One region of the Brachybacterium sp. J144 genome, then DNA from elsewhere that is predicted to be linked to it. Evidence: riboswitches for the same ligand, from Rfam matches in the RefSeq annotation. Region 1 holds a riboswitch; each other region holds the start of a gene.
What was found. Region 1 has a riboswitch for thiamine pyrophosphate ahead of V1260_RS14360 (YkoF family thiamine/hydroxymethylpyrimidine-binding protein). Riboswitches for the same ligand answer to the same signal wherever they lie in the genome.

Region 1 (9,793 bases):
CGTAGCGGCGGTGCGGGGACCGCCCCCTGGGCACCTCGGCGGGGCCGCCGGGGCCGTCGGTACCCTGTGCCGCGTGAAGATCCTCGTCATCGGCTCCGGAGGCCGCGAGCACGCGATCACCCGTCGCCTCGCCGCCGACCGCCCTGCCCCCGAGCTGCACGCCGCCCCCGGCAACCCCGGCATCGCGCAGCTCGCCACCTGCCATCCCGTCGCGCTCGACGACCTCGACGGCCAGGTCGTCCTGGCCCGCGAGCTCGGCGTCGACCTGGTGGTGGTCGGACCGGAGGCGCCGCTCGTCGCCGGGGCCGCGGACCGCCTGCGGGAGGCGGGGATCGACGTCTTCGGCCCGTCGGCCGAGGCCGCCCGCCTCGAAGGCAGCAAGTCCTGGGCGAAGGAGATCATGGCCGCCGCGGGCGTGCCCACCGCCGCCTCCGTGACCGTGACCTCCCCGGAGGGCCTCCCCGCGGGTCTGGACCGGGTGAACCCGCTGGGCGACGTGCCCTTCGTGGTCAAGGCCGATGGTCTCGCCGCCGGCAAGGGCGTGGTCGTCACCGCCGATCACGCCGCCGCGCTCGCCCACGGCGAGGCGGTGCTCGCCGCGGGCGGCCAGGTGGTGCTCGAGGAGTACCTCGACGGCCCGGAGGTGTCCCTGTTCTGCGTGAGCGACGGGACCGACGTGGTGCCTCTCGCGCCCGCCCAGGACTTCAAGCGCGCCCTCGACGGAGACGAGGGCCCGAACACCGGCGGCATGGGCGCCTACTCGCCGCTGCCCTGGGCGCCGGAGGGCCTGGTCGACGAGATCGTCGCCGACGTCGCCCGGCCCACGATCGCGGAGCTGGCCCGCCGGGGCACGCCGTTCGTCGGCATCCTGTACTGCGGTCTCGCGCTGACCTCCCGCGGCCTGCGGGTGGTGGAGTTCAACGCCCGCTTCGGCGACCCCGAGACCCAGGTGGTCCTCGAGCGGCTCACGACCCCGTTCGCGCCGCTGCTGCACGCCGCCGCCCGCGGCGAGCTCGCCGCCGTCGATGCCCCCGTCTGGAGCGACGAGGCGGCCGTGACCGTCGTCGTCGCCTCCGCCGGCTACCCCGCGGCGCCCCGCACCGGGGACCCGATCGGCGGGATCGAGACCGCCGAGGCGCTCGGCGCGCACGTCCTGCACGCCGGGACCTGCCGCGGGGAGGATGGCGTGCTGCGCAGTGCGGGGGGCCGCGTGCTGACCGTCGTCGGCACCGGGCCGACGCTCGCCGCCGCCCGGGAGATCGCCCTCTCGGGCGCGCGCGCGATCGAGCTCGAGGGCTCCCACCATCGCGGGGACATCGCCCGCGCCGCCGCCGACGAGGAGGCCCGCGCATGAGCACCCCTCTGATCACTGCCCCCGCGCTGCCCGGATGGGACCATGTCGTCTCCGGCAAGGTGCGTGAGCTGTACGTCCCCGCGGGCGTCGCGCCCGAGGCCGCGGAGGAGGTGCTGGTCGTCGCCACGGACCGGATCAGCGCCTACGACCATTCGCTGCAGCCCGGCATCCCCGACAAGGGGCGGCTGCTCACCGGCATCAGCGTCTTCTGGTTCGCCCAACTCGAGGACCTGGTCCCCCATCACGTGCTCTCCGCGACCGACGTCCCGGACGCCGTCGCGGGCCGGGCCCTGCGCTGCCGGGGCCTGGACATGGTGCCGCTGGAGTGCATCGCCCGCGGCTATCTCACCGGCTCGGGCCTCGCCGACTACCGGGCCGGCGGCTCGGTGGGCGGCCACGTGCTGCCGACGGGTCTCGTCGAGGCCTCGCGCTTGGATCCGGCGCTGTTCACCCCGTCGACCAAGGCGGAGGCCGGCGCGCACGATGAGAACATCACCGTCGCTCAGGCGCGCGACCTGCTGGGCGAGGAGCTAGCGGACGAGCTGGCCGAGCTGACCCTCGCGGTCTACGAGCGGGCCCGCGCCGTCGCGGCCGAGCGGGGCATCCTGCTCGCCGACACCAAGCTCGAGTTCGGGCACTCGCGCACCGACGGGAGACTGCTGCTGGGCGACGAGGTGCTCACCCCCGACTCCTCCCGCTTCTGGTCCGCGGACACCTACGTCGAGGGCCGCGTCCAGCCGAGCCTGGACAAGCAGTTCGTGCGGGACTGGCTCACGTCCCCCGCCTCCGGCTGGCACCGCGGTTCGAACACCCCGCCGCCCGAGCTGCCCGCCGAGGTCGTCGCCCAGACCCGGGCCCGTTATGTCGAGGCCTACGAGCGCCTGACCGGCACCAGCTTTTGAGCCGCGCGCGCGGGGGCGACGGGACACGCACGGGGGGCGCGGATCCAGCAGGTCGAGGAGGACGTCGTCGCCGTGCGGAGCCCCGCCGCGCTCCGCCGCTAAGGCCCGCCCCTCGACGGCACCGGCGGCGCAGTCCTTCGCTCAGCCGCTGAGCAGCAGCACCGCGGTGACGATGCCCGCGATCGCGAGGACCAGCGCGGCATCGCCCGCGCCGAGCGGGGCGCTGCGCCACCAGGTCCGCTCCCCCGCGGCGACGCCCCGGCTCTCGAGGGCGAAGGCGATCCGGGCCGAGGAGCGGATCGCATCGACCAGCAGCGCGAAGGCGCAGGTCATCAGCGCGCGCGGGCCGAGTCGCGCGGGATTCCCGTCCGGGGCGGACGGCCGACGCAGGCGGTGCGCGCGGAGGATCGTCGACCAGCGCCGGGGCAGGTCCTCGAGCAGTCGCAGCCCCGCGAGGAGGGCGAGGGCGATGCGGGCCGGCAACCGGGCGTGTACGCGCAGGCTGGTCAGGGTGCGCCCGGGATCCGAGGCACGCAGCACCACTGCGGCTCCGAGCCCGATGACCAGCGCCCGCAGAGCGAGGGCGCTGCCGAGGACGATCCCCTCGGTGGTGACCCGCACGGGCAGATCCGGCCACGGCTCGTGCCCGGGACGGCTGAGCACGTTGACCACGAGCACCCCGGCGGCGAAGGGGAGGAACGGGGCCTGCGCGCGCAGGAGGGCGAGCGGCCCGATCCGCAGCCCGATCATCGCGCCGCTCGCGAGGAGCAGGTGGAGCAGGAGCAGCGGGATCGGATCGGTCAGGGCGATGCAGACCACGCTCAGCGCCGTCAGCAGTCCCAACAGCACCGCGGGATCCCGGCGGGCGAGCAGGGCGCGGGGCCGCGGCGGGTCCTCGAGCGCGGTAAGCGGCCGGTCCGTCCCGTCCTCGGCGGACACGGACACTGATGCGGACACGGACGCGGGCGCGGACCCGGGCCGCGGAGGGCGCCCCGGCTCCCGCTCCCCCGTCGTGCCGCCCGCCGGGTCCGCCGCCTCCCCGGCGCGCAGCCCGGCACGACGGAGCAGCTCGCCGTCGGCGAGCAGCGCGGCCGGGGCGAGGGGGCCGACGAGCCGGCCCCCGGCGATCACCACGACCTCGTCGGCGGCCTCGATCGCGCGGAGGTCGTGGGTGGTCAGGACCACCCCGCGTCCCTCCTGCGCCACCTCGCGCAGCAGCGAGAGCACCTCGGCCTGCGCGGCGCGGTCGAGGCCGTAGCCCGGCTCGTCGGCCAGCAGCACCGGCCGCTCGGTCAGCAGCATGGCGCCGAGGGAGAGCCGTCGCTGCTGCCCGCCGGAGAGCCGGTAGGGGCTCTGGTCCGCATGGTCGCCGAGGTCGAGGCGGGCGAGCAGCTCCGTCCGGGCCTGCTCCCCGGCCCCGCTCGCGGCGAGCTCCCCGACGACGGTGTCCGCCACGAACTGGGACTCGGGACGCTGCAGCACGAGCGCGGCGGCGCCGCCCTCGAGCGTCCCCGTGCGCAGCGGGTCCAGCCGGGAGAGGGCGCCCAGCAGCGTCGACTTCCCGGCGCCGTTCCGGCCGACGACGGCGAGCACCCGACCGGCCCGGACGGTGAGGTCGGCGCCGGTCAGCACGTCTCGCCCCTCCGGTCCCAGGGTCGCCGAGCGCAGGCGCAACAGCGGGGTCGGGGCGGGCGCGGGGGTCCCGGCCGTCTGACGAGGGGCCGCGCCCGTCGCCTCGACGTGCGCCGTATCGTCCGGGGCTGGGGAGATCCCGCCCGCACCGGCCCCGTCCTCGAGCCGCCGCTCGATCTCCCGCGGCAGCCAGCAGCCCTCCGCGCGCAGCCGCTCCCCGTGCTCCGCGAGCACCCGGGCGGTGGGCCCGTCGGCGAGTACCCGCCCCGAGCGGTCCAGGGCGATGGTCCGGGCCGGGAGCCCGGCAACACCCGCCTCCCCCGCCCACTCGTCGAGCCGGTGCTCGACCAGCAGCACGGCGCATCCCGTCGCGTCGACGGCCGCGTCGACCGCGCGTCGCACCGCGGCGACCCCCTCGGCGTCGAGCATCGCGGTGGGCTCGTCGAGCAGCAGCAGCCGCGGCTCGGCTACGACCGCGGCGGCGAGCGCGGCGCGCTGCAGTTGCCCGCCGGAGAGCGTCGCGGCGCGGCGGTGCGCGAGGTCCGCCGTGCCCGTCGCGGTGAGCGCGGCATGGACGCGGGGCCCGATCCTCTCAGGCGGGGTGCAGGCGCTCTCGAGCGGGAGCGCCACGTCCTCGGCGATCTGCGGGAGGCAGACCCCGTCGGCCGGATCCTGACCGAGATGGCCCACGAGCGGGGCGGCGGCCGTGACCCCGCCCGCGACCGGGTCGACCCCGCCCGCGAGGCGCACGCTGCCGCGGACCCGCCCGCGCTGGTGGGAGGGGATCGCTCCGGCGAGCGTGCGCAGCAGCGTCGACTTCCCCGAGCCGGAGGGGCCGAGCAGCAGCACCTGCTCCCCGTCGTGGATCTCCCCGGTCCAGGGGCCCACGCCCGCCCCGGAGGGCAGCACCACCTCGAGCGCCTCGGCGCGGACCAGCGGGCTCGGGTCGGTCGTCGCGATGCTCACCGGCCGCGCCGTCACCGCCTCAGCGGACACGGCGCTCGGGGATCGCCGCCGCACCGGCGGCCCCGATCGCGAAGTCGGCGAGCACCCCGGTGCGCTCGAGCGCCCGCACGATCACGCGGGCGAGCAGTCCGCCGAGCAGGACCCCGGAGAGCATCTGCATCCCGAGGCGGAGCGCGAGCAGGTCCTGCCCGTACCAGCCCATGCGGTAGGCGGTCCAGAAGAAGACGAGGCTCGCACCGAGCGCTCCCGAGACGGCGAACACGCCCCAGCCGTAGCGGCGGTAGCGGGTCAGGGCGAAGGGCAGCTCGGAGCCGAGGCCCTGGAGCGCGGCGGAGAGCAGCAGCAGCGGGCCGACGGGGCTGCCGAGGAAGACCACCTCGATCACCGCCGCGAGGATCTCGGCGAGGATGCCCACGCCGGGGCGGCGCAGGATCGCGATGGCGATGGGCCCGACCAGCAGCCAGGACCCGAACAGCACGTGCTGGGCGAGGTCGCCGGCGGGTCCCATCGCGATCGCGAGCAGGTTCCAGGCCTGCACGAACGCCCAGTACAGGAAGCCGAACACGACGCCGAGCACGACGACCAGCACGAGCTCCCGGAGGGCCAGCGGAGCGCGGCGGGGGCGCGCGGCGCCAGTCTCGGGAGAGGTCTGCGCGGTCTGCGGCGCCGCGGCCTCCCGGGAGTCGGGGCTCTGCGGCTCGGCGCTCATCGGACCTCCTCCGCGGACGCGTCCGGCCCGGTCCCCGCGGTCGCGCCCGGAGAGATCTCAGCGGGCGCATCAAGCAGCTCGCGCAGATCATGGGACGGGCTGTTCAGGGAGATCGTCAGGTGGCTCGTGACGTGCTGGACGCCGCGACCGACGAGCACCCAGCCGGCGACGGCCGTCGCGATCACGTCGCCGAGGTCGCCCTCGAGGCGGGTGACGAAGTGCTCGGAGCCGCGGAAGGTGCCGAGCTCGCGGGCGTGGTCGATCGCGGCGTAGACGTCGCGCATGTGGTCGGGCGGGGTGCCGTCCTCGGCGACCGCGTCGGCCAGCGGGTACAGCGCCCACTCGGCGCTCGCGAACCGCCCGGTGCGCCGTGGCGGCGGCACGGCGGTGACGCGCGGTCCCGCCCCACCGGGCAGCTCGCAGGCCACCTCCCCGGGGCAGCCCCGCGAGAGCAGCACCGACATCGTCGCGTGGTGCTCGGTGCGGGCGAGCGCCTCGCCGAGGTCGATCAGCGCGCGCTGCAGGTGCGTCTCGTGGCCGCCCAGATAGGTGGAGACGTCCCCGGTCTCGCGCACGAGCCCGGTCAGGTCGAGGGCGGAGAGGGCGCCGACGAGGATCCGGGCGTAGTCCGCGCTCATCACGGCGGCGGTCACGCGGGCGCCGACGCCGAAGCCGAGCGGTGTCGCGGACGGATCGGCCGGGGCGGTGGGGGCTGCGGGCGGTGTGGTCACGGTCCATGCCTTTCGAGTGGGCACGGGCGCGCGGCGACGATCGCCTGGCGGAGCTCCCTGCGCCGGCATGATCCGGATCAGGTTCTACGGTCGGAGTTGGAGAACTCCCTCTCAGCCCGGCTCACCGGACTCCCGTGCACGCCCGGCACCCTACCCGCTCACAGCTCGATCGAGCGCTCCGGGTCCACCCAGTCGCGCACCTCGGTGCCCTCGGCGGCGAGCGCCGTCGCCTGGCGGACGTAGATCGCGCGGCCCCCGGCGCTCGCGACCGCATCGTGCACCGGGAGGGCGAGCCGCGGACGGACCGCGCGCAGGAACTCGATCGTCTCGGACATCTTCGACCAGGGGGCGACGACTGCGAACGCGAGCACGTCGATGCCCTGGAACTCGGCGAGCGGCTCGAGGCTGTCGCCGGTGACGCCGAGGCGCGGCCCGTCCCCCGCCGAGAGCACGAGGCCCGTGTTGCCGACCCGCGGGATGTCCGGGTGGATGACGGCGTGCGCCCCGCCGGCCGCGGTCACCCGCAGCGGCGATCGGCCGCCGACGGCGGGCAGCTCGTGGGACTCCCCCGCGGGCAGCGCCCGCATCCGCTCCGCCGGGATCGCGGGTCCCTCGCCCATAGGGCCGGCGGCGGCCTGGGCGAGCAGTGCGACCGTCTCCGGCTCGGCGAGGACCTGCGCGCCCGGATGCCGCTCGAGCACCTCGAGGAGGAGGGCTCGCTGCACGTGATCGGCGTGCTGGTGGGTGATCGCGACCAGGTCGATCGGTCCGTCGACGGCGCGCACCGCGTCGACGCTGAACAGCCCCGGGTCGATCAGCACGCGGCGCGAGGCGACCTCGACGAGGAGGCAGGAATGGACGAGATGGCGGATCCTCATGGCGACTCCCGGAGCTGGCGATGGTCCCCCGACCGTACGCCCCTGGACCGGCCGCGTCCGGGTCCGGCGCGCTCGGTAGGATGGCCCGCAGGTCCCTGCCCCGCCCGCCCCCGAGGAGCGCCCATGCCACGCGTCGTGGTCCACGTCATGCCGAAGCCCGAGATCCTGGACCCCCAGGGGAAGGCGGTCGCGGCGGCCCTGCCCCGTCTGGGCTTCGAGGGCGTCGCCTCCGTGCGCCAGGGCAAGCGGTTCGAGCTCGAGGTCGCCGGCGAGGTGACCGAGGAGGTCCTCGCGACCCTGCGCGAGGCCGCCGAGACCCTGCTGTCGAACCCCGTGATCGAGGACGTCGTCGCCCTCGAGGTCGAGGACGCCTGATGCGCATCGGTGTGGTCACCTTCCCGGGCACGCTCGACGACCGGGACGCGCTGCGGGCCGTGCGGCTCGCCGGGGCCGAGCCGGTCGCGCTCTGGCACGGCGAGGACTCCCTGCAGGACGTCGACGCCGTGGTGCTGCCCGGCGGCTTCTCCTACGGCGACTACCTGCGCGCCGGGGCGATCAGCCGGTTCGCGCCCGTCATGGAGAAGGTCGTGGACGCGGCGAACGGCGGCATGCCGGTGCTCGGCATCTGCAACGGCTTCCAGATCCTCTGCGAGACCCACCTGCTGCCCGGCGCGATGATCAAGAACGCCCACCGCTCCTTCATCTGCCGCGACCAGCCGCTGCGGGTGGAGAATGCGCGCACCGCCTGGACCTCCGGCTACGCCCAGGACCAGGTCATCCGCGTGCCGTTGAAGAGCCAGGACGGCCAGTACATGGCCGACGCCCGCACCCTCGACGAGCTCGAGGCGGAGGGCCGCGTGGTGTTCCGCTACGTCGCGGGTGCCACCCACGGACCGGCCGGCTTCGAGGACAACCCCAACGGCTCGCAGCGCGACATCGCTGGCATCACCAATGCCGCGGGCAATGTCGTGGGGCTGATGCCGCACCCCGAGCACGCGGTCGAGGCCGGTTTCGGCCCCGACGAGCCCGGTCAGGGCACGCGCACGGGCACCGACGGCCTGGCGATGTTCACCTCGGTGCTCACGAGCCTCGTGGCCTGAGTCCCGGGCGCCTGCGCCTGCGGCCGGGCCGCCGCCCTATCCCACTGACTACCGCGTCGCGCTGAGCACGGTGAAGCGGCGGTCGCGGGCGCGCTCGCGCACCGGTCCGACGCGCCGCTCGACCTCCGGCCGGTAGCGCAGGTGGGAGTTGTGCACGACCCACAGTTGACCGCCAGGGCGCAGCACCCTCGCGGCCGCGTCGAGCAGGGCCTGCACGAGCGTCGCGTCGACCGCGGTGCCGTCGTGGAAGGGCGGGTTCAGCAGCACCAGGTCCGTGCTGCCGTCGGCGACCCGGGAGAGGGACTCATCCCAGGCGACCTGCACCCCGGCGCGCTCCAGCCCGGAAGCAGCGAGGGTCGCGCGGGTGGAGGCGACGGCGTCCGCGTCGTCGTCGCTGCCGAGCACCTCCGCCGACGGGAGCGCCGCGGCGAGATACGCGGTGAGCAGGCCGTTGCCGCAGCCGAGGTCGAGGACGGTCTCCCTTTCCGGCGCGAGCTCCCCCGCGACCAGCGCTGAGTCCAGCGCCGCGAGCAGCAGCAGCGAGCCGACGTCGGCCCTCGCCCCGCCGAAGACCCCGCCGGCCCCGCGCAGGGCGAGCTCGCGCTCCGTGCCGCGCACCGCCACGCGCACGGCGCCGGTGGCCGCCGTGCCGACCTCCACCCCCGGCCGCGGCGAGGCGGCGACGAGCGAGCGGGACTTGCCGAGGCCGCGTGAGGCGTGCACCTCGCCGAACACACTGGCCAGGACGTCGTTCTGCGAGCGGGACATGTGCTTGACCCGCCCACCCGCGATCAGGGTCAGGTCCTCCCTCCCGCTGCGCGCCGCGAGCACCGCGACGCGCCGCGCGAGGTCCTCGAGGCCGGCGAGGGACTTCGGCAGCCGCGCGAGCACCAGGTGCGCCTCGGCCCCGGCCGCGAACTCCTCGAGCGGTGCGGGCTCGGTCCCCGTCGGCAGCACCAGGCGCCCCGCGGCGAGGGCCTCCGGGAGTCGTTCGGCGAGTGCGGCGGTCTCCGCCCGCGAGGCGCTCCAGGAGTGGACTCTCGCGTCGGGATGCTCGGCGACGAGCTCGAGGGCGGCGGCGGTGAGCGCGCCGGTGGAGTCCCCGACGACGAGCAGGTCGCAGGGGCAGCCGAGCCCGCCCTCCTCCTCGGCGGCGCGCAGGATCACCCGCTCGGTCTGGTCGAGGACGGGGAGGGCGTCGGTGCTGGTCATGGGGCTCTCTCGGGGAAAGGGGGCGCGCCCGGCGGCCGCACGTGCGGGCCCGGCGCGGTCGGGACGGTCAGTCGGGCAGGCCGCGGCGGCCGCGGGTGCGGAGCCGGCCGTGGGGAAGCTCCGGGGCGGGCAGGGCGGCGGGGGTGTGCGGGGCGAAGGGGCCGAACTGCTCGGCGTCGTCGGGGAGACCTCCGCGCTCCCGCGCCACGGGCGCGATCGGGGCGTCCTCGAGGGCGAGCTCCACGCCGATCTCCGCCTGGTAGCGGGCGCGGAAGGCGACGATCTCCTCGTGGGAGCGGCCCACGAAGT
Region 2 (9,793 bases), on a different contig from region 1:
ATCGGCGCGCTGGTTGCCGGCATCACCGCCGATGCCCTCGGGCTCGAGGCCGCGATCCTCATCGTGGCCGCCCTGACCGCCGCCTCCGGCCTGGTGGTCGCCCTGCGCATGCGTCCCACCGACCACCTGCCAACCCCCGCATTGCATACCCCCGGGGGTACCTGATACCCTCGGGGGTATAGCTCGACCGTTATCGCCCACACCGCACAGGAGGAATCATGCTTCTCGAACGCATCTATGACGAGGACCTGTCCCAGGCCAGCTACTTCATCGGCTGCCAGTCCCAGAGCGTGGCGCTGGTGGTGGATCCACGGCGCGACATCCAGGTCTACCTGGACATCGCCGCCCACCACGGGATGACCATCACCGCCGTGACCGAGACCCACATCCATGCCGACTTCCTCTCCGGCACCCGCGAGCTGGCCGCCGCCACCGGCGCCACCGCGTACGTCTCCGGCGAGGGTGGGGAGGACTGGACCTACGGCTTCGACGCCGAGCTGCTGCACGACCGCGACACGATCCAGCTAGGCAACATCACCGTCGCCGCCCGCCACACCCCAGGCCACACCCCCGAGCACCTGTCCTACCTCGTCACCGACGGAGCCTTCACCGACGAGCCCGGCTACTACCTCACCGGCGACTTCGTGTTCTCCGGGGACCTGGGCCGCCCGGACCTGCTGGACGAGGCCGCCGGCATGCAGGACACCCGGTTCGAGGGCGCCAAGCAGCTGTTCGCCTCGCTCAAGAGCGCCTTCCTCACCCTGCCCGACCATGTGCAGGTCTTCCCCGGCCACGGCGCCGGCTCGGCCTGCGGCAAGGCGCTCGGCGCTCTGCCGTCGACGACCGTCGGCTACGAACGGAAGTTCGCCTGGTGGGCCACCTACCTCGAGCGCGACGACGAGCAGGGCTTCATCGACGAACTGCTCGACGGCCAGCCCGACGCGCACGCCTACTTCGCCCGCATGAAGCGCCAGAACAAGCAAGGTCCCGCCATCCTCGGCCGCCGCCCCACGCCGGGAGTGGTCGGCGTCGAAGAGCTCACCCGCGGACTCAAGGACGGCACCTACGCCCTCATCGACACCCGTCCCGTGGACCAGGTCCACGCCGGGACCGTGCCCGGCGCGCTGAGCATCCCCTCGCTCGGCAAGGCCGCCACCCACATCGCCTGGGCCTTCGACCCCGAGAGCGACGACGCCCACCTGGTGGTGCTCGCCGAGAGCGCCGAGGACGCCGCCGAGTACGGCGACCACTTCGTGCGGGTCGGGGTGGACTCCCTGACCGGCTATGTCACCTCCCTCGACGGCCTGCCCACCACGGTCCCGGCGGTGGTCTCCCCGGCCGATCTCCAGGCGCTGCGCACGAAGGACTCCACGGCCCTGCTGCTGGATGTGCGAAACCGCAGCGAGCACGCGGACGGCACCATCACCGGCGCCGAGCAGCTCTCGGCCGGGAAGGTCCTCTTCCACCAGGATGACCTGCCCGATCCCGGTGCGGGCCGCCTGATCACCTTCTGCCAGTCCGGTCTGCGCAACTCCGTCGCCGCCGCGGCGCTGCGCCGCGCCGGCCACGACGTGGTCGAGCTGGAAGGCAGCTACGCCGGCTGGTCCCAGTGGACCGCGCAGCAGCACGACCTCGCGACCACCGGGGAGGATGCCCGATGACCACCGCCGCACAGATCGCCCCCCGTACCGTCGCGCCGGCCGAGCTCACCCGACGCCTCTCCGAGGATCCGGAGCTGATGATCGTCGACGTCCGCACCCCGGGCGAGTTCGAGACCACCCACATCCGCGGCTCCTACAACGTGCCCCTGGACCTCCTCACCGAGCACACCGAGGCCCTCGCCGAGCGCATGCACGACCACGTCGTGCTGGTCTGCCAGTCCGGCGCCCGGGCGAGCAAGGCCTGCTCGGCACTGCACGAGGCCGGCTTCGACACCGTCGACGTCCTCGAGGGCGGCATCGCCGCCTACCAGGCAGCCGGCGGCACCGTGGTGCGACGCGGAACCCGCTGGGCGATGGACCGCCAGGTCCGCATGACGGCCGGCTCCCTCGTCCTGCTCGGCACCCTGGCCGGTCAGCTGATCCACCCCCGCCTGGGAATGGTCGCCGGCGCCATCGGCGCGGGCCTGACCTACTCCGCCCTCAGCGACTCCTGCGCCATGGCCTCGGTCCTCTCGAAGATGCCCTGGAACCGCGTCGCACCGGACCCCTCCCTCGCAGCCCTCTTCGAGAAATCGCCCACGCAGGCCGCCTGAACCACCCCGCCACCACCGCAAGGAGAACCCCATGTGCCGAGCCACCACCTGCCGCACCTGTGGAAAGACCACCTGGGCCGGCTGCGGCCAGCACGTCGACCAGGTCATGAAGAACGTCCCCCAGCGGGACCGCTGCCCAGGCCACACCGACGACGCCCCCCGCGCCGGCTTCTTCGCCCGCTTGTTCGGACGCTGACCCCACCGAGCACTTGACGTCATACCGGAGCCCTCCACGAGCACTGCTGTGCCCGTCGAGGGCTCCCCTCTACTCAAAGCAGCGCGCGTCGTGTCGTGAGGTGCGTATCAAACTGGGACACCCCAGCGAAACAGCTACCGGACGGTCTTTTACGGTTCCCAATAGGGTCAACTTTCGCACTTTTGTTACACAACTGTCGCACTGGCTATACCCAACCGGGCCACGTTCGGCGGGCAAGCCTCGAGCAGCGACGCAGGTCAGGTTCTTCGGATGTGGTCGGTTCGCAGCGGTGCTCCGATGCCGAGTGAGGTGACCAGTGCGATGGCGACCGATCCGCCCGCGACGGCGAGTACTGGTCCTGTGAGGCTTGAGAAGCTGAGGTTGGTGATCAGTTCCGGGTCCATGCCGCGGTTCCCCGTTTCGACGAAAGCGACGGCGACCAGGTGCCCAATGGCCAGGGCTGCTCCCCCACCAACCACCAGTGGAAGTGCCACCTCGAGCCAGTGCGCACGGCGCAGCACGTCCACGGGAATCCCGAGGAGCCGGAGGCGGGCATGCTCCTGCCGGCGGCTCATTGCCAGATCGGCCGTGCCGAGCAGGAAGGCGCCCAATCCCACAGCCAGGACCACGAGGTTCAGCAGGCGGATGGTATCGATCGTGGCCTGATACGGGGCGAAGTCCTCTGCCGTCCAGCCGATGTGGGCGTTGGATCCCAGTTGAGTCCCGCATAGTGGTGTAGCGCGGTCGCTGAGTTCGTCCCGGACGAGGACGCGGCCACCGTGTGATCCTTCGAGTCAACCTTCCACAGAATCCTCGAACGGAGTCATCACGATGACCGCTCCCCACATTGTCGACCCTCACGGACTGCTCGGTGAAGCCCTGGCCGAAGCCTCCCCGGATCTGATGTGCACGATGCTGCAAAGGATCATCAACGAGCTCCTCTCCGCGGACGCTGACGCGATCGCCGGCGCCGAATACGGCCGACCCAGCCCCGAGCGGACCGCCCAGCGCAACGGCTACCGCCATCGCGACCTCGATACCCGCGTCGGCACGATCGACGTCGCCGTCCCCAAGCTCCGCACCGGCACCTACTTCCCCGAATGGCTGCTCGAGCGCCGCAAGCGCGCCGAATCCGCTCTGATCACGGTCGTGGCGGACTGCTATCTCGCCGGCGTCTCCACCCGACGCATGGCTCCCCGGATGCACGCTTCGCGCACATCGCATCCGGGGCCCCAGCTCGTCAAGACCCTCGGCATCAACTCGCTTTCGAAGTCCCAGGTCAGCAGGATGGCAGCCGATCTGGACGAGCATGTTGAGCAGTTCCGCCACCGCCCGCTGGATGCGGCCGGGCCGTTCACGTTCGTCTCCGCTGACGCGCTGACGATGAAGGTCCGCGAGGGCGGGCGCGTGATCAACGCCGTCGTCCTGCTCGCCACCGGCGTCAACGGTGACGGGCACCGCGAAGTACTCGGCATGCGGGTCGCGACCAGCGAGACGGGAGCTGCGTGGAACAGCTTCTTCGCCGACCTCGTCGCCCGTGGCCTGGGCGGAGTCCGCCTGGTCACCTCCGACGCCCATGCCGGGCTGGTCGAGGCGATCGCCGCCCATCTGCCCGGCGCGTCCTGGCAGCGCTGCCGCACCCACTACGCAGTGAACCTGATGAGCATCTGTCCCAAGGGAATGTGGCCGGCCGTGAAAGCGATGCTCCACAGCGTCTATGACCAGCCCGACGCCGCCGCGGTCAACGCCCAGTTCGACCGGCTGCTGGACTACGTCGACCAGAAGCTCCCGGACGTGGCCGAACACCTCGACGCAGCCCGCGCTGACGTCCTCGCGTTCACCGGCTTCCCCAAGGATGTCTGGGTCCAGATCTGGTCCAACAACCCCACCGAACGCCTGAACCGCGAGATCCGCCGACGCACCGACTCCGTAGGCATCTTCCCCACCCGCGACGCCATCGTCCGCCTCGTCGGCGCGGTCCTGGCCGAACAGACCGATGAATGGGCCGAAGGCCGCCGCTACCTCGGCCTCGACGTCCTGGCCCGCTGCCGCCTCACCATCACCACCACCAACCCTGCGAACGAGGTGAGCACCGATACCCTGCCCGCACTGACAGCCTGACCCCACTCACCGAAGGACCGCTACACCACTTCCAGGGACTTGACCTCCGAGGTGCAGCCAGAGTTTGCTGGAGTGGTCGTCGCAGTAGGAATCAACCGTGGCCCGCACCTCGACGGCATCGCCGAGGACCGCGGCCCGCAGGACGGTCTCGAGACGGACTCCGCCGATATCCGACTCCTCATCGCGGGGAAGCAGCTCGACGGACACAAGCCTTCCCGTCGGGTTGATGTCTTTCATTCGCGAGTACCTCCGTCTGGGTAGGGGGACGGACTGAATGCACCATCGACGTACCTGAGGAGATCAGCGTGCGAGGAGTTCGTGTTGGGCGAGTGCGTCGCGCAGCGGGCCGATACCGTGATGGGCGTGCATGCCTCAGGACCGGGTGCCGTGCAGCTTGCCCTCCGAGTCGTCGGTGAAGAACACCTCCGGAGCCCCGAGCCCGAGCTGTTCGAGCACGTGAAGGAAGACGCGCACATCGGGTTTGATGTAGCCGATGGCGGCGGAGTTGAAGATCGGATCGAAGTGACTGGTCAGGCCGAGCCCGGCGACCTCCGCAGGGATCGTGTCGGTGCCGTTGGTCAGGATCCCGGTCACGATGCCAGCTTCGCGCGCGAAGCTTCGTGCACGCCCTGAACCGTCACCACCACATCGGATCGATGGGGAAATCGGCGCAGCCGGGGACAACGCCGCAATGGAGCCCTACTTCGCCCTGCTCCAGAAGAACGTCCTGGACCGCAGGCGGTGGCGGTCTCGAGAAGAGCTGCGGATCGCGATCATTACCTGGATCGAGCGGACCTACCATCGACGCCGTCGGCAGGCCCGCCTGGGCCGATTGACCCCCATCGAGTACGAGACCATCATGACCCCGACCGTCAGCCTGGCGGCCTAACCCCAGCTGACACCTGATCGCGCATCAGTCCCCACCGACACCGACACCGACACCGACACCGACACCGACACCGACACCGAAGAGGTCACCACAAGCTCCCTGCCCGCGCTGACAGCCTGACCCCTCAGAGAAGGATCGCTACACCACTTCCAGGCACTTGACCCCGCCACCGCCGAGCTCTCGTCCCAGTACAGCGTCGCAGCATGCTTGCCTTCAGCGCGGTACGCCTCGACGATCGCCCACACCTCCCGCCGCTGGGCCCGTCCGAGGCGCGTCCCCCGCCCGCTGCGGGTCACGCACAGGTTCTGATCCAGCTCGAGCACGCGGTGCGGGGGGGATCACCTCCCGGTATTCGTCGACGAGGAACCCCTGGGTGGCGGTCCGGCGGCCCTCGCGGACGCCTCGGACGCGACCGCATGCGTCTGCTACGGTCGTCGCCGATCCCTCGGGTGCCCGTCGCAACGGGCTGAGATCGAACTGTCGCGGTTCGAGCACCGACCGAACCTGCCCCGGGTCATGCCGGCGAAGGAAGAAGGAGAGCGACTGCATGTCCGCACGCCCTGAGAACTACCCCACCCACAGCCTCGGCCATCTCGAGGACCCCGCGCACGGCCTGCGGATTCCCGTCACCCGCATCGCCCAGGACCCCTCCCCCGACGGGACGGCCAACCCGCCGCTGGAGGTGTACCGCACCGCCGGCCCCGGCTGCGTCCCGGAGGAGGGCCTGCCGCCGCTGCGCGAGGAGTGGATCCGGGGCCGCGGCGACGTCGAGGAGTACGCGGGCCGGGCCCGCGATCTGTCCGACGACGGGCGCGAGGCGGTGCGCCGCGGCGAGGCCAGCGCCGAGTGGCGCGGCGAGACCCGGCCCCCGCTGCGCTCCCTCCCGGGTCGGCGCGTCACCCAGATGCACTACGCCCGTCGCGGCGAGATCACCCCGGAGATGCGCTATGTCGCGCTGCGGGAGGGCTGCGACGTGGAGCTGGTGCGCAGCGAGGTCGCGGCGGGCCGCGCGATCATCCCCGCGAACGTGAACCATCCCGAGGCGGAGCCGATGATCATCGGACGCAGCTTCCTGGTGAAGGTCAACGCGAACATCGGCAATTCGGCGGTGACCTCCTCGATCGCCGAGGAGGTCTCCAAGCTCGAGTGGGCCACCCGCTGGGGCGCCGATACCGTCATGGACCTCTCCACCGGGGACGACATCCACACCACCCGCGAGTGGATCCTGCGCAACTCGCCGGTGCCCATCGGGACCGTCCCGATCTACCAGGCGCTCGAGAAGGTGAACGGGGACGCGAACGCGCTGACCTGGGAGATCTTCCGGGACACCGTGATCGAGCAGTGCGAGCAGGGCGTGGACTACATGACGATCCACGCCGGGGTGCTGCTGCGCTACGTGCCGCTGACGGCGAACCGGGTCACGGGGATCGTCTCGCGCGGCGGCTCGATCCTGGCCGGCTGGTGCCTGGCCCGGCACCGGGAGAACTTCCTCTACGAGCACTTCGACGAGCTGTGCGAGATCTTCGCCCGCTACGACGTCTCCTTCTCCCTCGGCGACGGGCTGCGGCCCGGCTGCCTCGCCGATGCGAACGACGCCGCGCAGTTCGCCGAGCTCGACACCCTCGCCGAGCTGACCCATCGGGCGTGGGAGTACGACGTGCAGGTGATGGTCGAGGGCCCGGGGCACGTGCCGCTGCACCTGGTGCGCGAGAACGTGGAGCGCCAGCAGGAGCTGTGCGACGGCGCGCCGTTCTACACGCTCGGCCCGCTGGTCACCGACGTGGCGCCGGCCTACGACCACATCACCTCCGCCATCGGCGCGACGGAGATCGCCCGCTACGGCACCGCGATGCTCTGCTATGTCACGCCGAAGGAGCACCTGGGGCTCCCGGACCGCGACGACGTGAAGACCGGGGTGATCACGTACAAGATCGCCGCTCACGCGGCCGATGTCGCCAAGGGACATCCCGGGGCCCGCGAGCGCGACGACGCCCTGTCGAAGGCCCGCTTCGAGTTCCGCTGGCGGGACCAGTTCGGGCTCTCGCTGGATCCGCAGCTGGCCGAGGAGTACCACGACGAGACCCTGCCAGCCGAGCCCGCGAAGACCGCGCACTTCTGCTCCATGTGCGGGCCGAAGTTCTGCTCGATGAGGATCTCGCAGGACATCCGCGACACCTACGGCGACGCCGCCTCCCAGGAGCGGATCGCCCAGGAGGGCATGGCCGAGAAGTCGCGGGAGTTCCGCGAGCGCGGCGGCACCGTGTACCTGCCGACGCCGCAGTTCTGATCCCCGTCGGCCCGCGGAGCGCGCCGCGCCGCGCCGCGCGCGGGGCTCGGCGGCCAGGTGCGGGGGCATGCACAGTCGCCGTCGCACCCGGCCGTCGGCCGCACTGTCCCTTCATGGCAGGCGGGAGCTGTGCCAGGCCAGCGTCGATGTGGATGAGGTCATGGACCCGCTCCGCCGAGCCCCTCAACGCTCTGCTTGCGCAGCCTCCCACGCCCCGTAGCTCTTGCCGAGCTCGTCAACCCACTCGATCCGACCATTGGCAGAGGCTCGGCCCAGGACAACTGCCGCTGCAGCGGACGGGGACGAGTACACGACGTCTTTCAGAACGCGCCCCAGCTCTCCGCCACCGAGCGGCTCCACCACCTTCATCAGATCCGCGTGCTGGAGCGATCGGTTCTCGAATTGCCGGGCGGTGGAGGCCGCCTGCTTCTCGGATCTGCGCATTACGCTGCTGACAATCGACCCTTCGAGAAGGGTGAACTCGCCGTCGATCACTTGGGCGCGGGCGTCCATCCCCTTCGTCGCCCGGAGGAAGAAGGCGGGGCTGTCGGGGGCGACCTGCTCGAGCTCCAGCGCCGTCTGCCCTTCTGCGCGTCCGGCGAGGGCGGACTGCGCCGTCGCTCTGCCGCGGAAGATATCGTGTCCGAGCACCGGCATGAGGATCCGCACCTGATCGATGAAGTAGTCCATGTCCGAGGCGTCCGCCTCGGGCAGGTCGGCACCCCCGGTCGGTCCTTGGATGTTGACGAGGGGGATCCGGCCGATGTCCTTGGCGATGCGCACCAGCCGGGATTCCAGGTAGCGCACGTGGGCGCTGGTGAAGTTCGCGTCTTTGGAGGTCACGATCACGACCTCGTCCCAGAAGTCCTTCTTCGCATCGTGGTCAACCAGCCTCTTGCCCACGTTGTCGCTCTCGCCGATGTATGCGACCCGTTCATCGTCGTCACCTGTGCCGAAGAGGATGTAGATGCCGGTTCGACTGGCTTCGGGGCGCGTGCGGATCTCTCCGAGCTCGAGCCGCTTCCCCTTGAGCACATGACCCGTCCAGTTGCCGATCTCCGCGGTCATGAGCCCGCCCGGCTTCCCATCGACGAGGAAGAGTCGCACCTGCTTGCCGGTCATCGAGTGCCGTCTTCCCGCAGCTCCTCCGCATACCGCGGCGCGAGCGACTCCATCTGCTGCATGACGTCGACGATGGCCTGGGGCTGCTGGTCCGGCGGGTACTTGTACTTGCGCAACAGGCGCTTGATGGAGGAGCGGAGCTTGGCCTTGACGTCGTCGCGCACGGTCCAGTCGGTGCGGATGTCACGTTGCATGATCGTCACCAGCTCCCGGGCGATCTGGGCGAGGGTGTCGTCGCCCATCACGTCCACGGCCGAGGGGTTCTGTGCGATGACGTCGTAGACCGACAGCTCGTCGGTGCCGAGCGGAGGACTGAACTGCGTGCCACGGTCGGCTTCGGCACGGACCTCCTGGGCCATCTCGATGAGGCGGGCGATGATCTCCGCGGCGGTGAGCTGCTTGTTGGTGTACTTCACCATCAGCTCGTTGATCCGCTCGGAGAACAGTTTCGAGCGGACCTCATTGCCGCGGGTGACTCGTGCCGCCTCCTCGAGGATGGTGGCCTTCAGCGCCTCGATCGCGAGCTGGGATTTCGAGGGCTTCTTCGCCTCCTCGGTCCAGGCAGGGGTGATCGCGTCGAGCCGCTGCAGCTCGAGGCCTGCCTCCTGGTAGATGTCGACCACCCCGGTGCTCTCCGCGGAGTCGACCAGCAGTTCGCCGAGCAGGCGCCGCACCTCATCGGTGATCGGCTCTCCGCGGGAGAGGCGCTCGCGGGCGTCGTACTTCGCCATCCACACCCGCACCTCCTTGTAGAACTGCACCTCGGGCAGCAGCGTCTGGATGTCCTGGTGCCCGGCAGCGAGCGCCCAGGCGCGGTCGAGCTTGGAGGAGAGACTGCGGAAGGCGTCGGCGAGGGGGCGGGTGTTCGGGTCCTCGGGGTCGGTGTTCCCGTCGGTCAGTGGTGAGCGCAGGAAGTTCGTGGTC
Region 3 (9,793 bases), on a different contig from region 1:
GGGTGATGCCTGATCCCGGTACCCTGGAGGGGATATCGAAGGAGCTCCATGACCGAGACCCCCGACGCCCTCGGGACCCCCGCGTCGGCCCCCGCCGCCGACCCGCACTGCGACGACCCCCATGACCACACCGGTCACGACCATCCGCCCACCGGCGCGGACCTCGTCCGGGACCTCGTCCGCGGCCTGTCGATCCAGGCCCTGCTGATCCCGCTCCTCGGCGTCCTGCTGCTGCTCGCGATCCTGCCCTTCGCGCCCACCAGCCCGGTGACCCTGCTCATCGGCATCCTGCTGGGCGCCGCGCATCTCGCCTCCCTCGTCGCGACGAGCCTGTTCGTCGCCCGCACCCGCCGCCAGCTGGCCGTGAACCCCGGTCTGCTGGCGGTGCGCAGCGCCGTCGAGGAGCTGCTGCGCGTCGCCGCGGTCCTCCTCGCCCTCGTGCTGTGGCCCGGGGACTTCCGCGCCGCGCTCGGCATCTGGATCGGGGCCGGCGCGGCGCTGGTGTGGCTCGCCCTCGCCACCGTGCAGACGGTCACCACACGGCGCCGCATCGCGCGACCCTCGGAGTGGTCCACGGAGGCGGTCGGGACCCTGCTCGCGCAGCGCGTCGGCGCCCGCTCGACCGTGATCATGCGCCTGCTGGACGTGCTCGGCGTGGTGCTCTTCCAGGTCGGTGCGACCGTGCTGGTGATCCTCTCGCCCGTGCTCGTGATCGGCACCGCCGTGCTGTCGGTCGGCTCGGGCCTGTCGACCCTCGTGCTGCAGCGCCGCCCGCCCGCCGAGCGCGCCCGCACCCCGTGGGCCTACGTCCCCCTCGCGATCGGCGTGCTCACCCTCGCCCTCGCCGCCCTGGGCCTCGCCCCGATGTGACCACTCCGCGGCGGGGCCGGGCGGGGCCGTCTCACCACCTCCCCTCCCCCAACCCCCAAAGACCAAGACGGAATCCCCTCCCCTCCCCCCCCCCCCCCCCCCCCCCCCCCCCCTCCTCCCCCCCCCCCCCCCCCCCCCCCACCGCTTCCCGCCCCGAACCTCCAGGAGCCGATGATGACCTCTGCGACGCCGCCCGTGAACTCCACTGACTCCGCTGACCCCGCAGTCCCTGCTCCCTCCGGCCTCGACCTGTCCTCGGTCGACACCGGGATCCGGGTGCAGGACGACCTGTTCGGCCATGTCAACGGCGGCTGGCTGGCGCGTCACGAGATCCCCGCCGACCGCTCGACCGACGGCGCCTTCCACGCGCTGCGGGACCTCTCCGAGGAGCGGGTGCGGGAGATCGTCGAGGAGGCGGCCGACGCCCTCGACCCCGCAGCCCCCGTCACCACCGACGCCCAGCGGATCGGCGCGATCTACCGCCTCTTCATGGACACCGAGGCGATCGAGGCGGCGGGTCTCGGCGGGCTGACCGCCCTGCTCGACTCCATCGGCGAGGCGGCGGACCTCCCCGCGATCGTGCGCACCATGGCCGCCCCCGATGCCGGGACCAGCGCGCTGCTCACCTACGTGTGGACCGACGACCACGATCCCAGTCGCTACCAGGTGCGCCTGCACCAGGGCGGTCTGGGTCTCCCGGATGAGTCGTACTACCGCGAGGAGCACGACGCGGAGATCCGCGAGGCCTATCGCGGGCACCTGGCGAACCTCGCCCGGCTCGCGGAGCTGCCGGGACGCCCCGGCCTCGTGGACGGCGATGCCGAGGCGCTCGCGGACGCCGTCTGGGGGCTCGAGACCCGGCTCGCCGCCTGCCACGTCGACGTGGTCCGCCTGCGCGACCGGGAGAAGTCCGCGAACCCGATGGACGCCGCTGCCCGGACCGAGCTCGCCCCCGCCTTCCCCTGGGACGCCTATCTCGAGGGGACCGGAGCGCCGGCGAGCGCCGTCGAGGTCGTGAACGTCGGCCAGCCCGAGTACGTCGCCGCCGCGGCCGAGCTGCTGGCCGGGGAGGATCTCGCGGTGCTGCGCAGCTGGCTCGCGCTGCACGCCGTCTCCTCCTACGCGCCCTACCTGCCCGCCGCGCTGGTCGACGAGGACTTCGCGTTCTCCGGCACGGTGCTCTCGGGCGCGCAGGAGCTGCGGGAGCGGTGGAAGCGGGGCGTGGGCCTCGTCGAGGGCGCGGTGGGCTTCGCCGTGGGCCGCGAGTACGTCGAGCGGCACTTCCCGCCCGCGCACAAGGAGCGCATGGAGCAGCTCGTCGAGGCGCTCCTGGAGGCGTACCGCCGCTCGATCTCCACCCTGGACTGGATGACCCAGGCGACCCGCGAGCGGGCCCTCGAGAAGCTCTCCGCCTTCACCACCAAGATCGGCTACCCCGAGGTGTGGCGGGACTACGCCGGTCTCGAGATCGTCCCCGGGGACCTGGTCAGTACCGTCCGGGCGGTGCGTCGCGCCGACGCCGAGTACGACTTCGCGAAGCTCTCCGGTCCCGTCGACCCCACCGAGTGGCACATGACCCCGCAGACGGTCAACGCCTACTACAACCCGGGCGCGAACGAGATCGTCTTCCCCGCCGCGATCCTGCAGCCGCCCTTCTTCGACGCCGAGGCCGACGACGCGGTGAACTTCGGGGGGATCGGGGCCGTGATCGGCCACGAGGTGGGCCACGGCTTCGACGACCAGGGCTCGAAGTACGACGGCACCGGAGCGCTGGTCTCCTGGTGGACCGAGGAGGACCGCGAAGCCTTCGAGGCTCGCGCCGCCCGCCTCATCGCCCAGTACGACGGCCTCTCCCCGCGCGATCTGGACGACTCCCGCACCGTCAACGGCGGGCTGACCATCGGGGAGAACATCGGCGACCTCGGCGGCCTCACCATCGCCGTGTCCGCCTATCTCGCGACCCGCCCGGAGGAGGAGGCGGCGGCCGAGCTCGACGGGTTCACGGGTCTGCAGCGGCTCTTCCTGTCCTGGGCGACGGTGTGGCGCGGCAAGAGCCGGGAGCAGGAGGCGATCCGCCGCCTCGCGATCGACCCGCACGCCCCCATGGAGTTCCGCTGCAACACGGTCGCCTCGCACCTGGACGCCTTCCACGAGGCCTTCGGCACCGTGGCGGGCGACGGGATGTACCTCGCGCCCGAGGACCGGGTGCGGATCTGGTGAGGCCGGAGGCGCCCTTCTACGTCGGCACCACCCGCCCCTCCTCGGTGGGCTGGACCCGCATCGCCCTGACCCTGGTCGCCGGGGTCGTGGCGGTCGTGCTCGTCGCCGGCCAGCTGCCGATGCCGGTGGCCGTCGCCGCCGGCGCCGTCTTCGCGCTGCTGGCCCTGTGGACCTGGATGGGCCAGTGGACGCGCTTCATCGTCGACGGCCACGGCGTGACCGTGAGCCTCGGCGGGTTCCTGCCGCGCGCCCCGTGGCCGCTGGCCGACTTCCGCACCGTGCAGCTGCGGGAGGTCCCGTCCTCGAGCGTCGGGGTCACCGTCGGCGGCTTCGGCTGGCGACGCGGCCGCGCGATGGCCGCGACCCCCGAGCAGGTGCGCCCCGTCGGCAAGTTGAAGGTGTACACCCTCGGGGAGGTGCAGGCGCGGTACCGGCTGCTGGTGACCCGCTCGGGCACCCAGGTGGAGATCATCTCTCGCGAGGGCGAACACTACCTCCTCTCCCCCGTCGACGTGGAGGCCACCGCCGCGGCGATCGAGCAGGCGATCCGCGCGCGGCGCTGAGCACCCCCGGCTCGCGGTAGACTGCCCGTCGGTCATCCACTGACAGGGGAGCACCACCGGGGTGCTGAGAGTGCGCGCAGGCGCAGACCCTCGAACCTGATCCGGGTCACACCGGCGGAGGGAGTCGGGATTTCCGTGCGGGACCCCGCGTCCCGCACGCCCCTTCCGGGATCGGAAGGAGACGTGATGAACCGTTATCGCACCATCGACCTGCTGGTCACCGTCCTGATCGGCGCGGCCTTCGGGGTCGCGTTCATCGGCTACGGACTGCTGTACTCGTTGATCGACCCCCTCACCTCGGCGTTCGCGCCGGCGCAGGGGCTGCTCGCGGGGATCTGGCTGCTGCCGGCCGTGCTCGCGGGGCTCATCGTCCGCAAGCCGGGCGCGGCGCTGCTCGCCGAGATGGTCGCCGCCGTGCTGTCCATGCTGCTGGGCTCCCAGTGGGGCTGGAGCACGGCCATCTCGGGCCTCGTGCAGGGCGGCGGCGTCGAGCTGGCGTTCCTGCTCGCCGCCTATCGCCGGCACACCCTGCCCGTCGCGATGCTGGGCGGAGTGCTCGGCGCCGCCGCGGAATGGGGCTGGGAGAAGCTCGTCTACTACCAGGAGATGAGCTGGCCGTTCTCGCTGATCATGCTCGGCTTCTTCCTGATCTCGGGGGCGCTGCTCGCCGGGGCGCTCGGCTGGCTCGCGACCCGCGCCCTCGTCGCCACCGGTGCCGTGGACTCCCTCGCCGCGGGTCGGGAGCACGCACGCCGGCCCGCCGCGGCGCCGACGAGATGATGGCGCCATGACGACCGCTCGCCCCGCCGTCGTCCTCGGGGCCGAGGAGGGCGCCGCGCCGGAGGAGCTCGTGCTGCGCGAGCTCCGCTGGCGACCGTGGACCCGGCCCGACCCGACGCTCGACGGCCTGACCCTGCGGATCCCCGCCGGGCAGCGGGTCCTCCTCGCGGGGCCGAGCGGGAGCGGCAAGTCGACGGTGCTGCGAGCCCTCGCCGGCCTCCTCGACCCGGAGGACGGCGAGCTCGCCGGCACCGCCCCCGGGCCCGCCGAGCGCGCCGGGCAGCGGGGGCTGCTGCTGCAGAACCCGTCGCAGGCGATGGTCGGCGCGACCGTCGCCCGCGATGCTGCGTTCGGTCCCGAGAACGCGGCCCTGTCCCGGCAGGAGATCCACGAGCGGGTCGCCGCGGCGCTCGAGGCCGCCCGCGTGGACGTCGAGGCGGGGCGCCCGCCCCTGGACTGCTCGGGCGGGCAGCAGCAGCGGATCGCGCTCGCCGGGGCGCTCGCCCTGCACCCGGGGGCGCTGCTGCTCGACGAGCCGACGAGCATGCTGGACCCGGCGACCGCCGCCGCGGTGCGGGACGAGATCCTGCGCGCCGCCGACGGCCGGACCCTCGTCGTCGCCGATCACGACGTCGCCGCCTGGGCGGACCGGGTGGATCGCCTCGTCGTCCTCGGGGCGCAGGGCCGGATCCTCGCCGACGGCTCCCCCGCCGCCGTGCTCGCCACGCACCACGAGGTGCTCGAGGCGGCGGGCGTGCTGCCGCGCGCCGAGGTCCCGCCGCCGTCGGCGCGTCCGCCCGCGGGATCCCCCGATCCCGCCGACGGGTCCGCCACCGCCGGGACCCGGCCCGGGGTGTCCCGCGGCGAGGTCGTCGCGGCGCTGCGCGGGGTGCGGGTCCCCGCGCGGGGCCTGCGCACCCCCGTCGACCTCGTCGCCCGGTCGGGCGAGCTGACCGTGCTGACCGGAGTGAGCGGCGCGGGGAAGTCGACCCTGTTGGACCTGCTCCTCGATCCCTCCCGCGCTCCAAGCACCGCCCCGACGCGTCGCGCGCCCGACGAGCCCGACGCTCCGGGCGCCGTCGACCGGCCCAGACCGGGCGGCATCGCGGCCGTCCCCCAGGACCCGTCGCTCGGGGTCGTGGCCGCGACGGTGCGGGAGGAGCTGACCGCGTCCCCGTTCGCGGATCCGGAGCGGGCGGGCGAGCTGCTGCGCCTCGCCGATCTCGCGCCGCTCGCCGACGTGCATCCGCACCGGCTCTCCGGCGGGGAGCAGCGGCGGCTCGCCCTCGCCGCCGCCCTCGCCCAGCGGCCCCGGCTGCTCGTGCTCGACGAGCCGACCGTCGGCCTCGACGCGGGCCGCTCCCGCGCCGTGCTCGCCCTGCTGCACCATGCGGCGGACGAGGGCTGCGCCGTGCTCGCCGCGACGCATGACCCGGCACTCGTCGCGGCGGCCGACGCGCGCGTCCACCTGCCCGCCCCGTCGGCGCCCGCCCGTCCGCCCGCGCCGCGGCGCGTCCCCGCCGACGCCCTGAACCCGCTGACCCTGTGCCTGATCGGGATCCTCGCCGCGATCGGGTCGTTCGCCGTGAGCACCTGGCAGGGCGGCCTCCTCGCCCTGCTGCCGCTCGTGGTGCTCGCCCCGCTCACGGTGCGCAGCCTCCGCGGCGGTCTCCTGCGCCTCGTGCCGGTGCTGCTCGCCGCCGCGGGACTCGCCTGGACTACGGCCCTGCTGGGCGAGGCGGCCGCACTCTCCGCGGAGGGCTGGCGGCGGGGCCTCGCCGAGGCGCTGCGGCTGACGACGTTCGTCGCGCCGGGGGTGCTCGCGCTCGGCAGCGTGGATCCGAGCGCGCTCGGCGACGCCCTCGGCGGTCGGCTGCGCTGGCCCGGCCGTCCGGTCGCGGCCGCCGTCGCGGCGCTCGTGCGGGTCGGTCATCTGCAGCGGCAGTGGCACCTGATCGTCCGCACGCGGATCCTGCGGGGCCTCGGCACTGCCCGCTCGCCGCGACTGCTCGCCGGGGCGACGCTGTCGCTGCTGGTCGACACCCTGCGCGGCGCCGAGCAGCAGGCGCTCGCGATGGATGCCCGCGGCTTCGCGACGGCCCGGCACCGCACCTGGTCGGTGCCGAGCCCGTTGAGCCGCGCCGACCTGCTGGGCCTGCTCCTCGCCGTGTGGCTGCTCGTCTGGCCGGCCGCGGCGGAGCTGCTGGTGCGCTGAGCGGACGCGCATGACAGACCGCAGGGCCGTAGCCTGGGGCGATGGACGATGACACGCTGAACCCCACCCCCACCCCCGAGGACGAGGCCGTTCTCGAGCTGGCGCGCACGATGCTGGACGCCGCTCGGCAGGGCGATGCGGCGACCCTGCTGCCGCTGCTCGACCAGGGCGCTCCGGTCAACCTCCGCGACGGCGCCGGGAACTCGGCGCTGATGCTCGCCGCCTACCACGGGCACTCAGAGCTCGTCGCCGAGCTGGCGGCGCGCGGGGCGGATGTCGACCTGCTGAACGACCGCGGCCAGTCCCCGCTCGCGGGCGCCGCGTTCAAGGGCGATGCGGCCGTGGCGCGGGCGCTGCTCGCGGCCGGCGCGGATCCGAGCCTCGGCACGCCCGATGCGCGCGAGACCGCCCGCTACTTCGAGCGCGCCGAGATCGTCGCGCTGCTCGATGAGGTGGGCGGCCCGGACGCCGCCTGACGCTCTGCCCCCCGGTCAGTCCTGCGGGTGGCGGTACACCATCGGCACGTGCTCGATCCCGGCCTCGAGGAACATCTCGCCGGCCGTCTCGTAGCCCATCCCCAGGTACCACCGCTCGAGATACGCCTGCGCGTCGATGTGCACCTCGGCGCGCGGGTCGAGCTCGTGGGTGACGTCGAGGGCGGCGCGCATGATGCGGCCGCCGAACCCATCACGGCGGTTCGCGGCGCGCACCGCGAGGCGGCCGATGCGCAACGTGCCGTCGGCCTCGCGCATGATGCGGATGTGGGCGGCGGGCTCCCTCTCGAGCCCCGCCGCCTCCGCGTCCGGTCCCGGCACCTCGATCCACAGCAGGATCGTGCCGGGCTCGAGGTCGCGGCCGTCGAGGTCGGGATCGGTGGCGCCCTGCTCGATCGAGAAGACGTCCTGGCGGAGCTTCGCGAGGAGGTAGAGCGTGCGGGGGTCGATCTCGCGGACGGGGGCGCGACGCAGCACCGCACCGGTCGCGGGATCGGCGGCGGAGGCCGCGGGATGGATCACGGGGTCGGACATGCCGCTCACTGTACTGAGCGGTCACCGCCCGCAGCGGTCTCGACCCGGGTGATCATCTCCTCCATCGCCCGCCGCCAGGCCGCGACCATCGCGGGGCCGCCGTGCCCTTCCTCCTCGACGACCTCGAGACGGGAGGCGGGCCAGGCGCGGTGCAGCTCCCAGGCGGTGCGCAGCGGTCCCGAGACGTCGCGGCGCCCGTGGATCAGCACGGCCGGAAGGTGCGCGATGCGGGGCATGCCGCCGAGCAGCCCGGATCCGGGCTCGGCTCCCCAGGGCACGGCGTGATCGGCGACGAAACCGTCATGGGCCCAGTAGTGGGTGACCAGCCGCGCGAAGCCCCTCGCCTGCTCGGTCACGGTCTGGTCGGCGGGGACGGAGTGGGAACGCACGGTGGCGCCGGTGCCGATGCGGATGTGCTCGTCCTCCCAGGCGGTCCAGGCCCGCACCGCCTCGTCGACGAGGGCGGGATCCGCGGCGGTGAGCATCTGCCGGTACGCCTCGATCAGCCGCATCGGCCCGCCGCGCCGATAGGCGGTGCGGCGCTCGGCGAGGTCGGCCAGCTCGTCCCAGACCTCGGGATGGATCGCCCCGACGTGCTCGGTGATCCAGTCGACCTCGGCGCGGGAGGTGCTGGTCACCGCCATCAGCACGATGCCGAGCACCCGATCGGGGTGGCTCTGAGCGTAGGCGAGCGCGAGGGTCGACCCCCAGGAGACGCCCTGGAGGATCCACGCCTCGATCCCGAGGTGCTCGCGCAGCGCCTCGAGATCGGCGATCAGGTGACCGGTGGTCTGGGCGCCGAGGTCCACGGCCCCGAGGGCTCCGGCGGGCGGGGTGCTCTCGCCCGCCCCGCGCTGCGAGAGGCCGACGAGACGGGTGCGCGCGGCGGGGACGTTGCGCCGGTAGCCGGGCGTGAGCCGCCCGCCCGGGCCACCGTGGAGGTACAGGGCGGGGACCCCGCCCTCGCTGCCGGAGGTCTCGAAGGCGATCTCGTGGCCCTCGCCGACGGGGAGCCGGCCCCGGGACAGCAGCGGCGCCGGCGGCGGGAGCGTCGGGTCCTCGCCCGCGGCGGAGGTCACGGCGTCCCCTCCCCCGTGCGGATCCCGTTCCCGGCGCTGATCCCGTCCCCGGCGGTCGGCGGAGAGGACTCGAGCGCCCAGGGCGCGGCGGGATGCTGCCGGGTCCACGGGGCGCGACGGCTGCGCATCCCCTGGCAGCGGGGGCACCAGTACACGGTGCGGCCCGCCATCGCGGCGCTCCGGATGACGGTGGAGCAGACCCGGCAGGGCAGGGTCTGCCGGTGGTAGACGTAGAAGGACTGCTCGCGCGGGATGACGTCCGGGTCCTCGTCCCCGTTCTGCCGGGTGCGCCGACGGGGCTCGAGGATCTGCGCCTCGATCTCGCGGTGCTCCGGCTGCGTGGTGACGATGCGACCGGTCCGCGCGCCGTAGGCGATCAGCGGCACCAGGTCCTCCCAGAGCCCCTCGACCAGACCGCGGCCGAGCTCCCGGCCGGGGACCCAGGGGTCGAGCCGGGCGCGCCACAGCAGCTCGGCGCGGTAGATGTTGCCGATCCCGGCCACCACCGACTGGTCCATCAGCTGGGTGCCGATCGCGGTGCGGGAGCGCAGCACCCGGTCCACGAAGCGGCCCGGGTCCGCGTCCGTCCGGAGCGGGTCGGGGCCGAGCCGACCCAGCAGCGCGGTGCGTTGCGCGGCGTCGTAGATCTCGCAGGCGGTCGGCCCGGTGAGGTCGGCGAGCCCGCGCTCGCCGACGAGCCGCAGCCGCACCGTCTCGCGCGGCACGAGGTGGCGCCAGGCACCGTCGGCCGCGTCGTCCGCCTCGTCACCCGCTCCGGCATCCGACCCGTCGGCGGCGAGCACCTCCTCCCGCTCGCCGACCCGCAGCCGCGGCGCGCCGATCGCATGCGCGGTCGCGAAGCCGGGGTCGCCGGCGAACGTCCATGAGCCGTACAGCCCCAGGTGGATGTGCACGATCCGCACCACGGGATCGCCGAGCGGGACGTCGGCGGCCGGCGCGAGATGCAGCAGCAGGTGCTTGCCGGCCGCCTCCGCCTCGAGCAGGGTCCAGCCCGAGAGCTCCGCCGCCTCCGGGAAG

Region 2: it holds a riboswitch for thiamine pyrophosphate, as region 1 does, so the genes downstream of both, thiC (phosphomethylpyrimidine synthase ThiC) here and V1260_RS14360 (YkoF family thiamine/hydroxymethylpyrimidine-binding protein) in region 1, are expected to answer to the same signal.
Region 3: it holds a riboswitch for thiamine pyrophosphate, as region 1 does, so the genes downstream of both, V1260_RS00815 (ECF transporter S component) here and V1260_RS14360 (YkoF family thiamine/hydroxymethylpyrimidine-binding protein) in region 1, are expected to answer to the same signal.

The regions. Positions count from the first base shown of each region.
Region 1 is NZ_JAZDCG010000034.1:194,889-204,681, reverse strand. Features, by position in the region: gene purD (phosphoribosylamine--glycine ligase) at 74-1,354, shown strand; gene V1260_RS14375 (phosphoribosylaminoimidazolesuccinocarboxamide synthase) at 1,351-2,256, shown strand; gene V1260_RS14370 (ATP-binding cassette domain-containing protein) at 2,398-4,854, opposite strand; gene V1260_RS14365 (ECF transporter S component) at 4,874-5,563, opposite strand; gene V1260_RS14360 (YkoF family thiamine/hydroxymethylpyrimidine-binding protein) at 5,560-6,294, opposite strand; TPP riboswitch at 6,332-6,440, opposite strand; gene V1260_RS14355 (MBL fold metallo-hydrolase) at 6,453-7,172, opposite strand; gene purS (phosphoribosylformylglycinamidine synthase subunit PurS) at 7,296-7,547, shown strand; gene purQ (phosphoribosylformylglycinamidine synthase subunit PurQ) at 7,547-8,272, shown strand; gene V1260_RS14340 (class I SAM-dependent methyltransferase) at 8,321-9,484, opposite strand; gene V1260_RS14335 (pirin family protein) at 9,552-9,793, opposite strand, start outside.
Region 2 is NZ_JAZDCG010000030.1:12,302-22,094, reverse strand. Features, by position in the region: gene V1260_RS11425 (MFS transporter) at 1-165, shown strand, start outside; gene V1260_RS11420 (MBL fold metallo-hydrolase) at 219-1,661, shown strand; gene V1260_RS11415 (rhodanese-like domain-containing protein) at 1,658-2,254, shown strand; gene V1260_RS11410 (hypothetical protein) at 2,286-2,450, shown strand; gene V1260_RS11405 (hypothetical protein) at 2,708-3,079, opposite strand; gene V1260_RS11400 (IS256 family transposase) at 3,282-4,571, shown strand; gene V1260_RS11395 (hypothetical protein) at 4,578-4,808, opposite strand; gene V1260_RS11390 (HAD family hydrolase) at 4,944-5,165, opposite strand; partial or broken gene V1260_RS11385 (IS3 family transposase) at 5,171-5,460, shown strand; TPP riboswitch at 5,898-6,008, shown strand; gene thiC (phosphomethylpyrimidine synthase ThiC) at 6,008-7,747, shown strand; gene V1260_RS11375 (GIY-YIG nuclease family protein) at 7,931-8,869, opposite strand; gene V1260_RS11370 (type I restriction endonuclease subunit R) at 8,866-9,793, opposite strand, start outside.
Region 3 is NZ_JAZDCG010000001.1:181,710-191,502, reverse strand. Features, by position in the region: gene V1260_RS00830 (hypothetical protein) at 49-870, shown strand; gene V1260_RS00825 (M13 family metallopeptidase) at 1,045-3,090, shown strand; gene V1260_RS00820 (hypothetical protein) at 3,087-3,653, shown strand; TPP riboswitch at 3,688-3,793, shown strand; gene V1260_RS00815 (ECF transporter S component) at 3,840-4,433, shown strand; gene V1260_RS00810 (ATP-binding cassette domain-containing protein) at 4,441-6,648, shown strand; gene V1260_RS00805 (ankyrin repeat domain-containing protein) at 6,690-7,124, shown strand; gene V1260_RS00800 (GNAT family N-acetyltransferase) at 7,140-7,676, opposite strand; gene V1260_RS00795 (alpha/beta fold hydrolase) at 7,682-8,755, opposite strand; gene V1260_RS00790 (Fpg/Nei family DNA glycosylase) at 8,752-9,793, opposite strand, start outside.